One region of the Sporosarcina sp. Y1009 genome, then DNA from elsewhere that is predicted to be linked to it. Evidence: riboswitches for the same ligand, from Rfam matches in the RefSeq annotation. Region 1 holds a riboswitch; the other holds the start of a gene.
The links. A riboswitch is a leader RNA that binds a small molecule or an ion and turns the genes downstream of it on or off. The one in region 1 is predicted to bind preQ1.
Positions count from the first base shown of each region.

Region 2: linked by a shared signal. The riboswitch ahead of queF (preQ(1) synthase) and the one ahead of AC25Y1_RS09080 (QueT transporter family protein) in region 1 are both predicted to bind preQ1.

Region 1 is NZ_JBYHFO010000006.1:13,358-24,521, forward strand. Features, by position in the region: gene metG (methionine--tRNA ligase) at 1-1,285, shown strand, start outside; gene AC25Y1_RS09065 (hypothetical protein) at 1,381-2,307, shown strand; gene AC25Y1_RS09070 (DMT family transporter) at 2,672-3,763, opposite strand; gene AC25Y1_RS09075 (hypothetical protein) at 3,945-4,415, shown strand; PreQ1 riboswitch class I at 4,674-4,718, shown strand; gene AC25Y1_RS09080 (QueT transporter family protein) at 4,726-5,226, shown strand; gene AC25Y1_RS09085 (excisionase family DNA-binding protein) at 5,290-5,520, shown strand; gene AC25Y1_RS09090 (BCCT family transporter) at 5,735-7,228, shown strand; gene AC25Y1_RS09095 (BCCT family transporter) at 7,401-8,894, shown strand; gene AC25Y1_RS09100 (homoserine dehydrogenase) at 8,947-9,933, opposite strand; gene metX (homoserine O-acetyltransferase MetX) at 9,891-10,964, opposite strand; gene AC25Y1_RS09110 (O-acetylhomoserine aminocarboxypropyltransferase/cysteine synthase family protein) at 10,992-11,164, opposite strand, start outside.
Region 2 is NZ_JBYHFO010000016.1:40,687-44,142, reverse strand. Features, by position in the region: gene AC25Y1_RS16005 (queuosine precursor transporter) at 109-750, opposite strand; gene queF (preQ(1) synthase) at 766-1,263, opposite strand; PreQ1 riboswitch class I at 1,343-1,386, opposite strand; gene AC25Y1_RS15995 (MFS transporter) at 1,415-2,578, opposite strand; gene AC25Y1_RS15990 (diaminopimelate dehydrogenase) at 2,702-3,456, shown strand, end outside.

The sequences.
Region 1 (11,164 bases):
TTTCAAAAAAGAGGTAGAACAAACCTATTGTGAATATGATCAACGATTTTTACCCGATCGGTTTGTGGAAGGAATTTGCCCGCATTGCGGAAGTCGTGCACGCGGTGATCAATGCGATTATTGTTCTTCTTTGCTAGATCCACTCGACTTGAAAGAAAGTACCTGTAAACTTTGTAGCAATAAACCAACTGTGAAGAAAACGGAACATTTTTATTTCAAATTGAGTGATTTCCAAAAACAACTTGAATCCTATGTTGCAGATGCTAAAAAAGAAGATAGATGGCGTGAAAATGCGATTCATCAATCGGAGCGTTACCTTCACGAAGGACTTCATGACCGCGCTGCCTCCAGAGACCTTCCAAACGGGGTAAGTATCCCGATTGAAGGTTATGAAGATAAAAAAGTATATGTTTGGATAGAGGCTGTCACAGGTTACTATTCGGCGAGCCTGGAATGGGCGAAGATACACGAAACCGACGATGCGGAATTTTGGGATGAAGAAACGATTTCCTATTATGTCCACGGGAAAGACAATATTCCTTTCCATACAATCATCTGGCCAGCAATTCTGGCGGGGATTGGAAAAGAAGATGCCTTACCTACCCATATCATTTCAAATGAGTATCTAACATTGGAAAAACAAAAACTATCGACGAGTCAAAACTGGGCCGTCTGGGCGCCGTATATGCTCGATCACTTCCAACCCGATTCTTTACGCTATTTTCTAACTGCAAACGCTCCTGAAAATCGAGATGCTGATTTTTCTTGGCGGGAATTTATCTACAGTCATAATTCCGAGCTGTTGGGTGCGTATGGAAACTTTGTCAATCGGACATTGAAGTTCATAGAGAAATCATATAATAGTGTCGTTCCGTCAGCAGAGATTGAATCGACTATTAAGAGAACTGTTTCAGACCTTTATATAATAGTAGGAAAGTTAATTGAAGAAGGTCATTTCAAAAAAGCGATTGAAACGATATTCCAATTTGTCCGCCAATCAAATAAGTATTTTGACGAGGAACGACCTTGGATTCAGATTAAAGAAGAGCCGGAAGCGTGTAATCAAACAATGGCAACCTGCGTATATATCATTGCGAACTTGGCACAGCTCCTCTCCCCTTTCCTACCGTTTTCAAGCAAAGAAGTTAGAGAGATGTTAGGGATGGATGAATTCGTGTGGCAAGAAAAAGAACTTTCAAATCAAAACTTATACAACGTCAGACCTTTGTTTGAACGAATTGACGTTACAAGAATTGATGATGAATTAGCGCTGCTCCTTGGATAATCTGAAGATAATAAAACCAAATAAGTATAGTCGATAGGCCCTTCATTTGCTACACTGAATTTAAAGACTATTCTTACGTTCAGGGGGGAAGCAGTTTGAGAGGTCGGATATTTTGGCTTGCGTTGTTTTTGATCGGTTTGAGTTGGATTTTGAATTCTTTTTATGCCCATTCCAAACAACTCGAAGCGCCTATTTTTCTAGATCATTACATCGAACAACAGGTGTATGAAGAAGATAGTAGTTACATCACGCTTTTCTATTTAACGAATATAAATGATGATTCCCGTCTCTCTCATGTAAATTTAGGTGGCGTCACTGGTTATGTATCTCAGGATGACTTTTTCGATGACTTCGGTTTTTATGAGAATGAATTTGATCCTGATATCCAGACTTTTACTCATTATGCGCTACGAAGTCTTCGAATCGAATTAAACTCATTCGAATTTGAAGATGTATTAAAAGAAGACAATGAATTAATCGTTCATGAAATGGAATTGTTCTTTTCCGATGGGCGGGATATTACTGTACCAATTGGTGAAGTTGCCCTTCAACGCCCCTATCGAAATGATACAGGACTATCACAGCCATGGGGATCTTCTAGTAACGATAACTCTAGTATCTTCTCATTTTCAGCTGACGAATCCCTGACAATTGACAGTATTACATTCAATATTGATGAGGCTATAAAAGATCAGATTTTCGTCAAAATAGATCTCTTGAATACGATTACACTATATAATCACATTGAATACGACCTTGCAGTTAATAATTGGAGTGAGGTACCTGGCATTGAAATTAGTGATTTAAAGTTTCCATACGAGTTAGAGAAAGACGAAAATTTTACGATTAATACACAGATTTCACCTAACTTTGTCGGATACCTAGAATCTTCTTTCGTAATTTCAGGGTCAACTGAAAGCGGAAAACCCTTTATATCCCATAGCATTTTTCATAGCCAACAGCCTTATTTAGAACAAAAAGATGTTGACAGGATTATTCAGGAAAGAGGTGTTTCAAAATGAAGAGTGCTTTAAATTTAGTTTTTTGGGGGTACCTCCTTGTACTTCTTCGTTTTGAAATTGGGATTGACATCCTCCCCGATCCTGTAGGTTATTTTTTAATCGCATTAGGCTGTTTTGCTCTTCGAGAACATTATCCAATCGCTCAAAAAGCCGGCATGTTGGCTGTCGGAATGATTTTTGTGTCCATTCCGACTGTTTTTGTTAATCTGATCGAGGTAAGTTCTTTCGGATGGGGCGCCTATGCTATCGTACTACTCTTTTTAAAACTAATTCACGCTTACTTTCTTTTCTCGATCTTGAAAACCATTACGAAAGATTATAATCATATGGCATTGATCGACCGTACAAACACTGTCTACACGCTTTATATCACGTTAAATTTACTTTCATTGGCTTTCACATCTTTTTCAATGAATTTGTCCGGAGATTTTTGGGTCGTATTTGGCGGCCTGCTATTATTTGCGACATTTATAATGGAAATTGTATTCCTTGTTCTAATACGGGCAATTCGGAAAGCCGAGCCCTTGCAGGTTAATTCAATTATAGAAGTATAATTAACAAAGTCATGGCATTCATTCGCGACATGGCTTTTCTTTGTTTTTCTTCCGCTCATTGTTAGCACAAGTATTCCGCCGAGCAGCAGGACGATTCCCATCCACGAGGTCATATCTAATCGCTCTTTAACAATGGCAACACTGAGTAAAGCTGCGGTTAGCGGTTCTGCAAGTGACAGCGTAACCGCAGATGAGGAAGGAATTCGTTTTAGCCCCGTTGAAAATAAGATGTAGGCAACGCTTGTCGTTGCGATTCCCAAGTAGATGACCACTGCTATCCCGCTTCCAGTTAGTAGGCCCTCAGTTTCAAATCGCAAAAGAAATGGCAATAACATTAAAGCACTAATCGAAAAGATGACCGCAACAGCAGGAATGGTTTCCGTTTTTTCAAGAACTTCTTTATTAACAAGTGCATAAATCGCAAATAATAATCCCGCGCAGAGCGACATTGTTACGCCGATTGGATTGACAACGATTCCATCTCTATTTAACAAGAGCAATGCACATCCAACAATCGCGAGTAGCGTCGCAATCATCCATACGCTGTTGGGGCGACGTTTCAATAATAACCATTCAATAAATCCAGAAAAAACTGGCGCGCTTCCGATTGTTACGACTGTTCCAATGGCAATCCCGGTAAGTCTCACGGATGAGAAAAATAAATATTGGAAAACGGCCATCGAAATCGCAGCGTAAATCGTGGCACGCCATGGCCAGTTTCGAAAATCAATTTTGCGCATGATCAGTAAAATAACTAATAATGAAAAACCACCCACTGCAAGTCTTGACGCTCCTACTGCCAATGGATGAATTGTTTGCGGCATGAATGTTTGAGCTGTTCCAGTTGTTCCCCAAAGCACAGCTCCTAACAAAACTAGAAAATATGAAAGTCGTTGTGACATGGCTTCCCCTCCAATCGTTCCACTAGTAGAATACCATTATATGTGAACCTTAATCTATCAAATATCTGAAATATCCCAATTATCATCAGTTATTTGCAGACTCTTCCAATAGTTTATAGTATCATTGGTAGTCAATGGAAGATTTTCTTGATAAATTCTAGTGTAGAAATGAGGGGCAGTTTTGAGACTGTGGAATAAAGAAAACACAAAACACGGTATTTTGTTTCCTATTTACTTTATTTTGATGATGTTGTTTTATCTAGGATATCTTTTTCTAGAAAACTATAGAATGAATCAGTCTGTTCATTGGTTGTCAAAAAGTAATTTAACACAAGCGGATGTTGAAAGCATCAATCAACTTGTGACGTGGACTTCAAACTTTGAATCTGCATTCATAGCTCTATTTATAATAGCGATGTGTATAAGTATCTTCGGTTACAGAAAAAATAGAGAGAATATCAAACGATTTCTTATTTTAAATACTGCTTTGTTCATCGTAATTACTATAATAAGTTTTGTTTTACTTCAAGTTACACAATTACCCATCGGCAATCTAATACAGCCCATCGTAATTCCTACATACCTTCTTGGTGGGTTATTAGTTTATATATTGTGGGCATCGAAAAAACATAGACTAGTTGAAAAGAATTAGTTTTGGACAGAGGTACGACAATACAAAGCCGTGCCTCTCCAGGAAATCTACCAACAAGATGTAAGTCCTCGTCACCCATGACCTGGAACTCGCAAAGTAACTGTTGGATAAGTCGTTGACAGTTGTACGATCAATTACTATTTATACGCCCGATAAGTATGGTTAACCCTTTGCGGCTAACCAATTATCGGGTATTTTCAATTTAGTTAACTACACATTTTCTTCAATTTGTGTATAATAGATAAGGTTATGCTATATGACTACGTGGTTCGTGACCATCCCACGAAAAAAAACTAAGGAGAAATGAATAATGAACGTTAGAACTATGGCAACGAGCGGAGTTATTGCCGCTTTGTATGTTGCTGTTACATTTTTGATTGTCCCTTTCGGATTTATGCTCGTTCAATTCCGAGTTTCAGAGATATTTAATCATCTCGTCGTCTTCAATAAGAAATATATTTTTGGGATTGTGATTGGCGTTCTTGTTGCTAATTTTCTATTCTCACCCATTCTAGTCGATGTTATTTTCGGCGTGTTTCATTCATTATTCGCCCTTTCCATAACAATCTTTTCTGCGAAATTCATTAAAGGCATTGTTAAAAGAATGTTCTTTAACACTATGATTTTCACAGTTTTAATGATTATAATCGCCTATCAGCTTAAGATTTTTGCAGATATTCCCGATTATAACGGAATTCCGTTTCTATCCGTGTATCTAATTCTTGCGCTTGGTGAATTCATTATTATGGTGATTGGAATGCCTGTCATGTATGCGTTGAATAAGCGATTAGATTTCAAGAAACTTATTTAATCTCAAAATACCCACCATTTCAGACTGAAATGGTGGGTATTTTGCTAAGGAGCGTTCGAATCGATGTATATTACAATCCAAAAGGCTGCTGAGTATCTTGGCATGCCAGTCGAACAAGTCACTAAATATGTATTAGAAGGTCGTATTCGTGCGGTTCATGACGGAGAACAGTTTATGATTAACGAAGCCCAGTTCGAACTCTATTTTGACCAACTTAAAATTGCAAAACAGCAATTGGCTGAATGGATAAATGAACCGATACCGCCTGATCGTGATATAAAGGATGAAGATTAAACAGTTTTCAACTTTATTTCCCGTCAACAAATAATCTTATTTAGCATGCTGTCCACCCCTACTGAACCCCGATTCTATAGCTTTTTTTGAATCCTTAACGATGCATAATATCAACCGATTTCGGAATACTATTACCAAAACATGATTTGCCTAAAAAATTAAATCTGGTATAGTTGAAAATTATGTGAAAAACCAAGTATTAGTAGGGGGAAAAATGAAGAAAATATCAAATGTGTTTTATATAACAATCGCACTTATTATTTTAGCGGTTGGATATGGTGCCATTGCACCAGAAAGTTTTGAGGCTGTTACGACGAACATAAAAGATCTTGTGGCGTCAACGTTTGGCTGGTACTACATGATTTTGATGTCATTTATGGTCGTCTTAGCAATATTTCTTCTATTAAGTCCTTACGGAAAAATTCGCCTAGGAAAAGATACGGACCGTCCGCAATTTTCAACCGCTACTTGGATTGCCATGCTATTTTCCGCAGGCATGGGAATTGGACTTGTATTTTACGGAGCTGCAGAGCCATTATCACATTTTGCAATTGATCCTGCTACAGAAGATCCAAATACTGCTGCTGCCTTTAAAGAAGGCTTACGACAGTCTTATCTCCACTGGGGATTTCATGTGTGGGCGATGTATGGCGTTATTGCATTATCTTTAGCATTCTTTCAATTTAGAAAAGATGAGCCTGGTTTAATTTCAGCAACATTGAAGCCGATATTCGGGAAAAAAATGGAAGGTCCTTGGGGCACTCTCATAGACGTTCTAGCCGTATTTGCGACCGCTTTTGGGGTTGCTACTTCGCTCGGCTTTGGCGCTGTTCAAATTAATGCTGGCCTAAACCACTTATTCGGAATTGAAATCGGCATAACTTCACAATTCTATATCGTTGCTGTCGTTACGATTTTATTCATAGCATCGGCGTGGTCAGGTTTAAGTAGAGGGATTAAGTATTTATCAAACACAAACTTGGTCCTTGCACTTGTCCTACTTGGAATAGTTGTCATTCTAGGGCCTACGTTACTCATTTTTAATATGTTTACGGATTCATTTGGTAGCTATATTGCAAACCTTGTTGAGATGAGCTTCCGCACAGCTCCATTAGAAGGAGATAATCGTGCGTGGCTCGATGGTTGGACAATTTTCTATTGGGCTTGGTGGATATCGTGGGCCCCTTTTGTAAGTATGTTTATCGCCCGTGTTTCAAAAGGACGGACAATCCGAGAGTTTTTAACAGGTGTACTCTTTGCACCAACTCTTTTAGGTGTATTTTGGTTTGCTGCATTCGGCACAACCGCAATCGATATTCAAATGAACGGCGTTGTCGATTTAACAAAGTTCAGTACGGAATTGACTATTTTTGAAATGTTTGACGCAATGCCTTGGTCAATATTCCTTTCAGTTGCTGCTGTTATCTTAGTTGCTTCGTTTTTCATTACATCAGCAGACTCTGCAACATTCGTTCTTGGTATGCAGTCTACAAATGGTTCATTGACGCCGCCGAACAATGTAAAACTTGTCTGGGGGCTGATTCAGTCAACGATTGCCGTCATTTTACTTTCGGTGAACGGGTTAACCGCTTTACAAAACACCATTATTATTGCAGCCTTGCCGTTTTCCTTCGTCATGGTGCTCATGGTCATTGCCTTAATGAAAGCACTTAGAGAAGAGGCTTTATTAATTAAAAAAGGAAAATAACGTAAGAGGTCAGCTAACAGATTGTTGCTCACATTTAAATAGTAAAACATATTTAATCTATAATACCCACCATTTCAGTTTATACAATTGAAATGGTGGGTATTTTGTTAAGGAGAGACTGTCAAAGTAATATGTATAGTTGGGAAATCGCAATTCAAAAGGAGGGGAATCGATGAAAAAAGTATCTAATGTATTTTATATAACAATTGCTCTTATCATTTTGGCAGTTGGCTACGGTGCAATCGCCCCAGAAAGTTTTGAAGCAGTTACTACGACGATCAAAGGTTTTGTAGCATCCACATTTGGTTGGTATTACATGCTTCTTATGTCATTTATGTTGGCATTAAGTGTATTCATTATATTTAGTCCATATGGCAAAATCCGACTTGGAAAAGACGCTGACCGACCACAATTTTCAACGATCACTTGGCTTGCTATGTTATTTTCTGCAGGCATGGGAATCGGGCTTGTTTTTTATGGGTCTGCGGAACCCCTGTCACACTTTGCGATAAACCCAGCAACAGCTGATCCTAACACTGCTGAAGCATTCAAGGAAGGGTTACGGCAATCGTTTTTCCATTGGGGCTTTCATGTATGGGCGATGTACGGGATTATTGCCTTATCATTAGCATATTTCCAATTCCGGAAAGGCGAACCGGGTTTAATATCAGCGACATTGAAGTCGGTTTTTGGTAAAAAAATGGAAGGACCTTGGGGAATTCTCATCGACGTTCTTGCAGTTTTTGCTACAACATTCGGGGTCGCTACCTCCCTCGGCTTCGGTGCAGTTCAGATTAACGCTGGTTTAAATAATTTATTTGATGTTGAAATCGGGATACTTTCTCAATTCCTTATTGTGGTAGTGGTTACCGTTCTATTCATGGCATCTGCTTGGTCCGGTCTTAGTAAAGGGATTAAATACTTATCAAATGTAAATCTTATTTTAGCCGTTATGCTTCTTGTATTAGTCATTATACTTGGCCCGACACTGCTCATTCTCAATATGTTTACGGACACATTCGGTGGTTATTTAGGGAACTTGCTTGAGATGAGTTTTCGAACGGCACCATTAGACGCTGAAAATAGAGAGTGGCTGAATGGTTGGACGATTTTCTATTGGGCTTGGTGGATATCATGGGCACCGTTTGTCAGTATGTTCATCGCTCGCGTATCGAAAGGACGAACCATTCGAGAATTTCTAATTGGTGTTCTCGTTGCGCCAACTCTGTTAAGTGCAGTTTGGTTTTCTGCATTTGGAACAACTGCCGTCAACATTCAAATGGAAGGTATTGTTGATTTGACAAAGTTTGGGACGGAACTGACCATTTTTGAAATGTTTGGAGCAATGCCTTGGTCCTTATTCCTTTCAGTCTCTGCCGTTATTCTAATTGCTTGTTTTTTCATTACTTCAGCAGACTCCGCAACCTTTGTACTAGGTATGCAATCTACACATGGCTCATTGACACCGCCGAATCAAGTGAAACTCGTATGGGGGCTAATCCAATCGACAATCGCACTCATCTTGCTTTCTGTGAACGGGCTGACAGCTTTACAAAACACCATTATTATTGCCGCATTGCCCTTCTCATTCGTCATGGTACTGATGGTCATATCGCTGATTAAGGCACTTAAAACGGAAAATCTTCAAATTAAAAAGAAAAAGTAAGATATAAAAACGACCTACAAGTCAATTCATTCATTGACTTGTAGATCGTTTATTAATTTGTAATAAGTATTCGTTCACGCTTTCCTACAATATGAAGAAAGTCACTGATCATTGCACTTGCGGTTGGATACATCCCAGCTCCTGGTCCAATAAGCGTTAACGAACCGAGGTATTCAGTATCAACGATAATTGCATTATCGACGCCATCAACCCCGTATAGTGGATGCGCTGAATCAATAAGAACTAGACCAACACTTCCTGAAATATTTCCGTTCTCATCAATTGAAATATCTGCTATATGCCGATAGCGCAAGTCTTTCTCATTCGCACTTAAGACATCATTATCCCGAATATCACCGATTCCATTGATGGCAATTTCATCCCAATCCGGCTGACGCCCAAAGGCAAGATCACTTAATATCATCAGTTTTCGAAATGCATCTATCCCGCCGACATCATCTGAAGGATCCGCTTCCGCAAATCCATTTGCCTGCGCTTCTTTAAGAGCGACTTCAAACGGCAGGCCCTCTTGCCTCATTTTCGTTAAGATAAAGTTTGAAGTACCGTTTAAAATCCCTTGAATGCGTTGAATCTGATCTGATAGTAACAGATTTTCAATCGTACGAATAATTGGTACCCCACCGGCCGTTGTTGCTTCAAAACCAATTTGAACATTGTGATCTTTTGCCTGTTTTATTAATGCCGGACCATGTTTAGCAAACATCGCTTTGTTCGCGGTAATCACGTTTACGCCTTTCGAGATTACTTTCGAAAGATACGAGAATGCCGGCTCTTCTCCAATAATTGCTTCAAAAACAAGATCAATATCCGGATTTTCAAATACCTCTTGAACGGAATCTGTAATTTTGATGCCAGGCGTTTCTATCCGTTTTTTTGCGAGATCGCGAACGACTATTGACGAAATCTCAATATCGTAACCCGTTCGCAACTTTATTTCGTTCTTTTTTTCATTTATGATTCGGTATACGCCTTCACCTACAGTACCGAAGCCAAGTATTGCGACTTTGATTGTCGACAAATTGCCACCTCCATGGACTGTTTGATGAAATTTCCCCATTTAGTATATTCGGTTAAAAATCCGTCATGACCGAATTCCGTATTTATTAAACAAAAATTAGAATTCGGCAATTGATGTGCGAATGAACGGATAATTTCCGGTGGATAGATTAAATCATGTGTGAATCCTAGCATGACTGTTTTCGCTTTAATTTGTTTTGCCACTTCCTTGGTTCCCCCTCTGCCGCGCCCAATATCATGCGTGTTCATGGCTCGAAGGAGTGTGCAATAGCTATTTGGATCAAAATGCGTCGTTATCTTTTTTCCAATGTGGTTAAGATACGATTCTACTTCATACCCGCCGCTGATCGTCTCATCACGTGCAAAGCGCTCGTTAAATAATTGACTTGACCGATACGTCACCATTCCAGCCATTCGAGCAGTTTCAAATCCTTTTACGTCAGATGCATCTACGTAATTCCCGTTAGCAAACTCTTCATCGTTTTCAATCGCATGTAATCCGATATAGTTAAATGCAATTCCATATGCACTCAGAGACGGTGTTACTGCAAGCGGCAACAGAAGGTCCATATCATCAGGATAGAGGATTCCCCATTCCAAGACACGCATTCCACCAAGTGAACCACCAATTATCGTATGCAATTTATCGATTCCGAGAACAGATAACGCTTTTCGCTCCGCATGCACCATATCACGTATTGAAATTTCTGGAAATGACTGGCGATATGACCTTTTTGTCTTCGGGTTAATTGATAACGGTCCAGTAGATCCATCACAACCCCCGAGAACATTAAATGAAATAACGGAAAATTTTTTCGTATCGATATCTTTTCCGTCTCCTATTAAACCATCCCACCACCCAGGCTTCCTATCTGTACCGATAACTTTTTGGTTACCTGTCAATGCGTGACAGACAAGGACGGTTGGTGCATCTTCGTTTTTTGCCCATTCGTAAGCGAGATGGACTTGGTTGAGTACAACACCAGACTCTAACAGTAAATTTCCAATCTCTACAATCCCGCTCTCTACCATGGTCTCACCTCGTTTACTATCTTCATTTTATTGTGCAGCAACTGGAACAGCTTTTTCAATTGCTTGCGCAAGATCCGCAATAATGTCTTCTGTCGCTTCAAGACCTACTGATAGACGAATTAGTTCTTCTGATACACCTGATTTTTTCAAATCCTCAGCGCTAAGCTGTTGATGTGTCGTGGAAGCCGGGTGAATAATTA
Region 2 (3,456 bases), on a different contig from region 1:
CATTTGTAAAAAATTCTTCCTTTGTATGCGTTGAATGACCAATTGTATAAATGTCCATAAAAAAACCTCCCTCTTTCAGTAATTCCTGAAAAGAGGGAGGGCCAAACATTATACACGAGCAGTTGCTGTATCCATAACTTCTTTTTTCTCTGTTCTTCTGCATATGGCAACAAGTGCATAGACAATTGGCGTATCCAATATGGCAACAATGAACTTGAAAATATATTGACTGAAAATCATTCCGATGAGTACACCTAAAGGCAATGTACCATAAAAAGCAATAGAGATAAAAATAGCTGTATCGACAAGTTGACTAGCCATCGTGGAAAGGTTATTTCTAATCCACAATTTCTTTTTGCCATGTCTTTTTTTAAGTTTGTCAAAAATCGTTACATCCAAGTTTTGACTGACAAGATAAGCAATAAGACTTGCGACTGTGACACGGAAACCTGCTGTAAAGATTACTTCGAATGATTGTTGGTTTTCATAGTACGGCGCAGCAGGCAGTTTTATAGCAATCCAGATGAATCCAATCGCTAAAATTTGTGCCAAAAATCCTGTTAACACGGTTCGCCGAGCAGCTTCTTTTCCATATGCTTCTGTAATAACATCAAGAATCGGATAGGTGAAGACATAAATAATGACGGCAGCAGGTAACACCACCCAATCACCGATACTGAATAGTTTAACTGCTAATACATTGGAAAGAATTAATAATCCAACAAAAAGACCGTTTAAATAATATAACATTGTTTTAGTCCTCCATTATCGATTATCAATTTTTTCCGGATTCATATCATGGTTCATCATTCGGTGCTCAGCCATATGCTCGTATTTCGTTCCAGCTTTCCCGTAATTGCAGTATGGATCAATAGAAAGACCACCACGCGGCGTGAACTTACCCCAAACTTCGATGTACCTTGGATCAATCAGATCGATTAGATCATTCATAATGATATTGACGCAGTCTTCATGAAAATCGCCATGATTTCTAAAACTGAACAAATATAGTTTAAGTGCTTTACTCTCAACGAGTTTTTTATCGGGTATAAAACTTATGTACATTGTCGCAAAATCTGGTTGACCCGTTTGAGGACATAAGGACGTAAATTCTGGACAGTTAAACTTCACGAAATAATCACGTTTTGTGTGTAAGTTTTCAATCGCTTCTAGAACGCCGGGGTTATAGGTGTCTTTGTACACCGTATTTTGATTTCCCAATAATGTTAAATCAGTTAATGTAGATTCATCTCTTCCAGCCAATTAAAAAAACCTCCCATTATTATTGTCGAGGGAGGTCCATAAATGTAAGAAAATGAAATCGAACAGAAATCATTTTTCATCATCCATAGTTTTTTATAGAGGGTCGCTATGAACCTCTCTCGAACAGTTATATATCTTACCTTCTAAAACATTAGCGGATAGAAGGTGCATTGTCAAATGAATCTTTTTTGGTATTTCCAATTAGAGAAATAAGAGCAACCACGATTAAAATAATACCCGTCAACATGAAAGAACTCGAGAACTCTAAATCTAAGAATCCGATAACACTTGATCCTGCGACGGTTCCAATTGAGAAGAATCCATAAAAGTAACCGTAAGCTTTTCCACGAAATTCAGGTGAGGACGCGTCAATCAGCAAAGAATTAATAGATGGGAATAGAAATGCAAAACCTATACCATATAAGACCATGGCAATATATAAAAAGTTTAACACTTCAATTTGACTTAAGAGTAGCATGCTCAAGCCCATCATTGACATCCCGAATGCTAGTGTGATAATTGGACGGATGTGGTCAAATATCCGGTTAATCGGAAGTAAAAAGATGAGCACAGCAGTTATACCAAAGATACTGAGTAACATCCCACTTGACTTCGCATCAAAACCGAGTGAAACAACTTTTAGTGGTAACACTAGTGCTAAAACCCCTTGCGAGAACATCAAGAAGAAAGCACCAGCAAACGAGCGAATCATCTTAGGCGATTGGAATAGATTTCTAACACGCGCTTCGTTTTTGGAAGCATTCTTCTTCGGAACAAATTTGAATGTGCGAAGTACAAAGAAAGCAATAATCGCAATAATGAACATCAAGACCCCATTAATGGCCATAACGAATGCAGGGCTAGTTTTTGCTGCGACAATGCCGCCGTATGCTGGACCGATGATGGCTGCTAAACCAACAAATGCACCGGAAATGGCTACGTTTTTCCCGCGCTTAGAACCTTCTGTCCGATTCGCTAAAAAGGTAAAAGCTGCTGGAACGATTAAACCTTCCATAAACCCATGGACGAACCGAACAGCAAGTAGACTGATAGGATCGGTAATTGCATAATATAATAGAAGTGAGATCGATGCCGCGAATAATCCAAACACTAATATTAGAAAGGGCCCACGTTTGTCTGTCATAAAACCAGAAATGATATTACCAAACATATTTGAAAACGAATAAATCCCAACAACCAATCCAATGACAAACGGCGTCGCATTTAATGAATCAGCATAAGGACTCATTATTGGTAGTTGAGAAAACAAATCGAAAAAAGAGATGAATATGATTAAATAGACAAAATTTCGCATTTGAATGCCTCATTTCAGATTAATAAACAATACTTTTACTTTATCATTGTTTATACTAAAGGGTGTAAGCTTTTGATGTGAACAATTTATGACAATTACATAAGAAGGATGGCGAGATATTTTATGACCAAGAAAATTAGAGTTGGAATTGCTGGATATGGAAATTTAGGAAGAGGTGTGGAATCAGCCATTTCACAAAATGCTGACATGGAATTAGTAGGTGTTTTTACTAGAAGAAACCCTAAAGATCTTACGTTACTCAACGATACAGTACCTGTATATAAACACGATTCAATTTTGGAGTTCAAAGAAAGTATTGATGTTTTAATCTTATGTGGTGGCTCGAAAAATGATTTGCCGGAACAAGGGCCTGAACTATCAAAACATTTTTCTACTATTGACAGCTTTGACACACATGCTGAAATTCCAAATTATTTTGAAGCCGTAGACCAATCAGCAAAACCTAATCAAAACACATCAATTATATCAGTTGGGTGGGACCCAGGCTTATTCTCTCTTAATCGCTTATTCGGGGAGGCAGTATTGGCGGAAGGTACGACGTATACATTTTGGGGGAAAGGCCTTAGTCAAGGTCATTCAGATGCAGTGAGAAGAGTACCAGGCGTAAAGGGAGCTGTGCAATATACAATTCCAAATCCAGATGCCGTAAACCGAGTTCGAAGTGGAGAACTACCAGAATTAACAACGCGCGAGCAACATACACGCGAATGTTATGTGGTACTTGAAGAAGGTGCGAATGCTTCTGAAGTCGAAGAAGCTATTGTGACAATGCCAAATTACTTTACTAATCATGATACAACAGTCACATTCATTTCAGAAGAAGAGTTACATAAAAATCATGCAGCTATGCCACATGG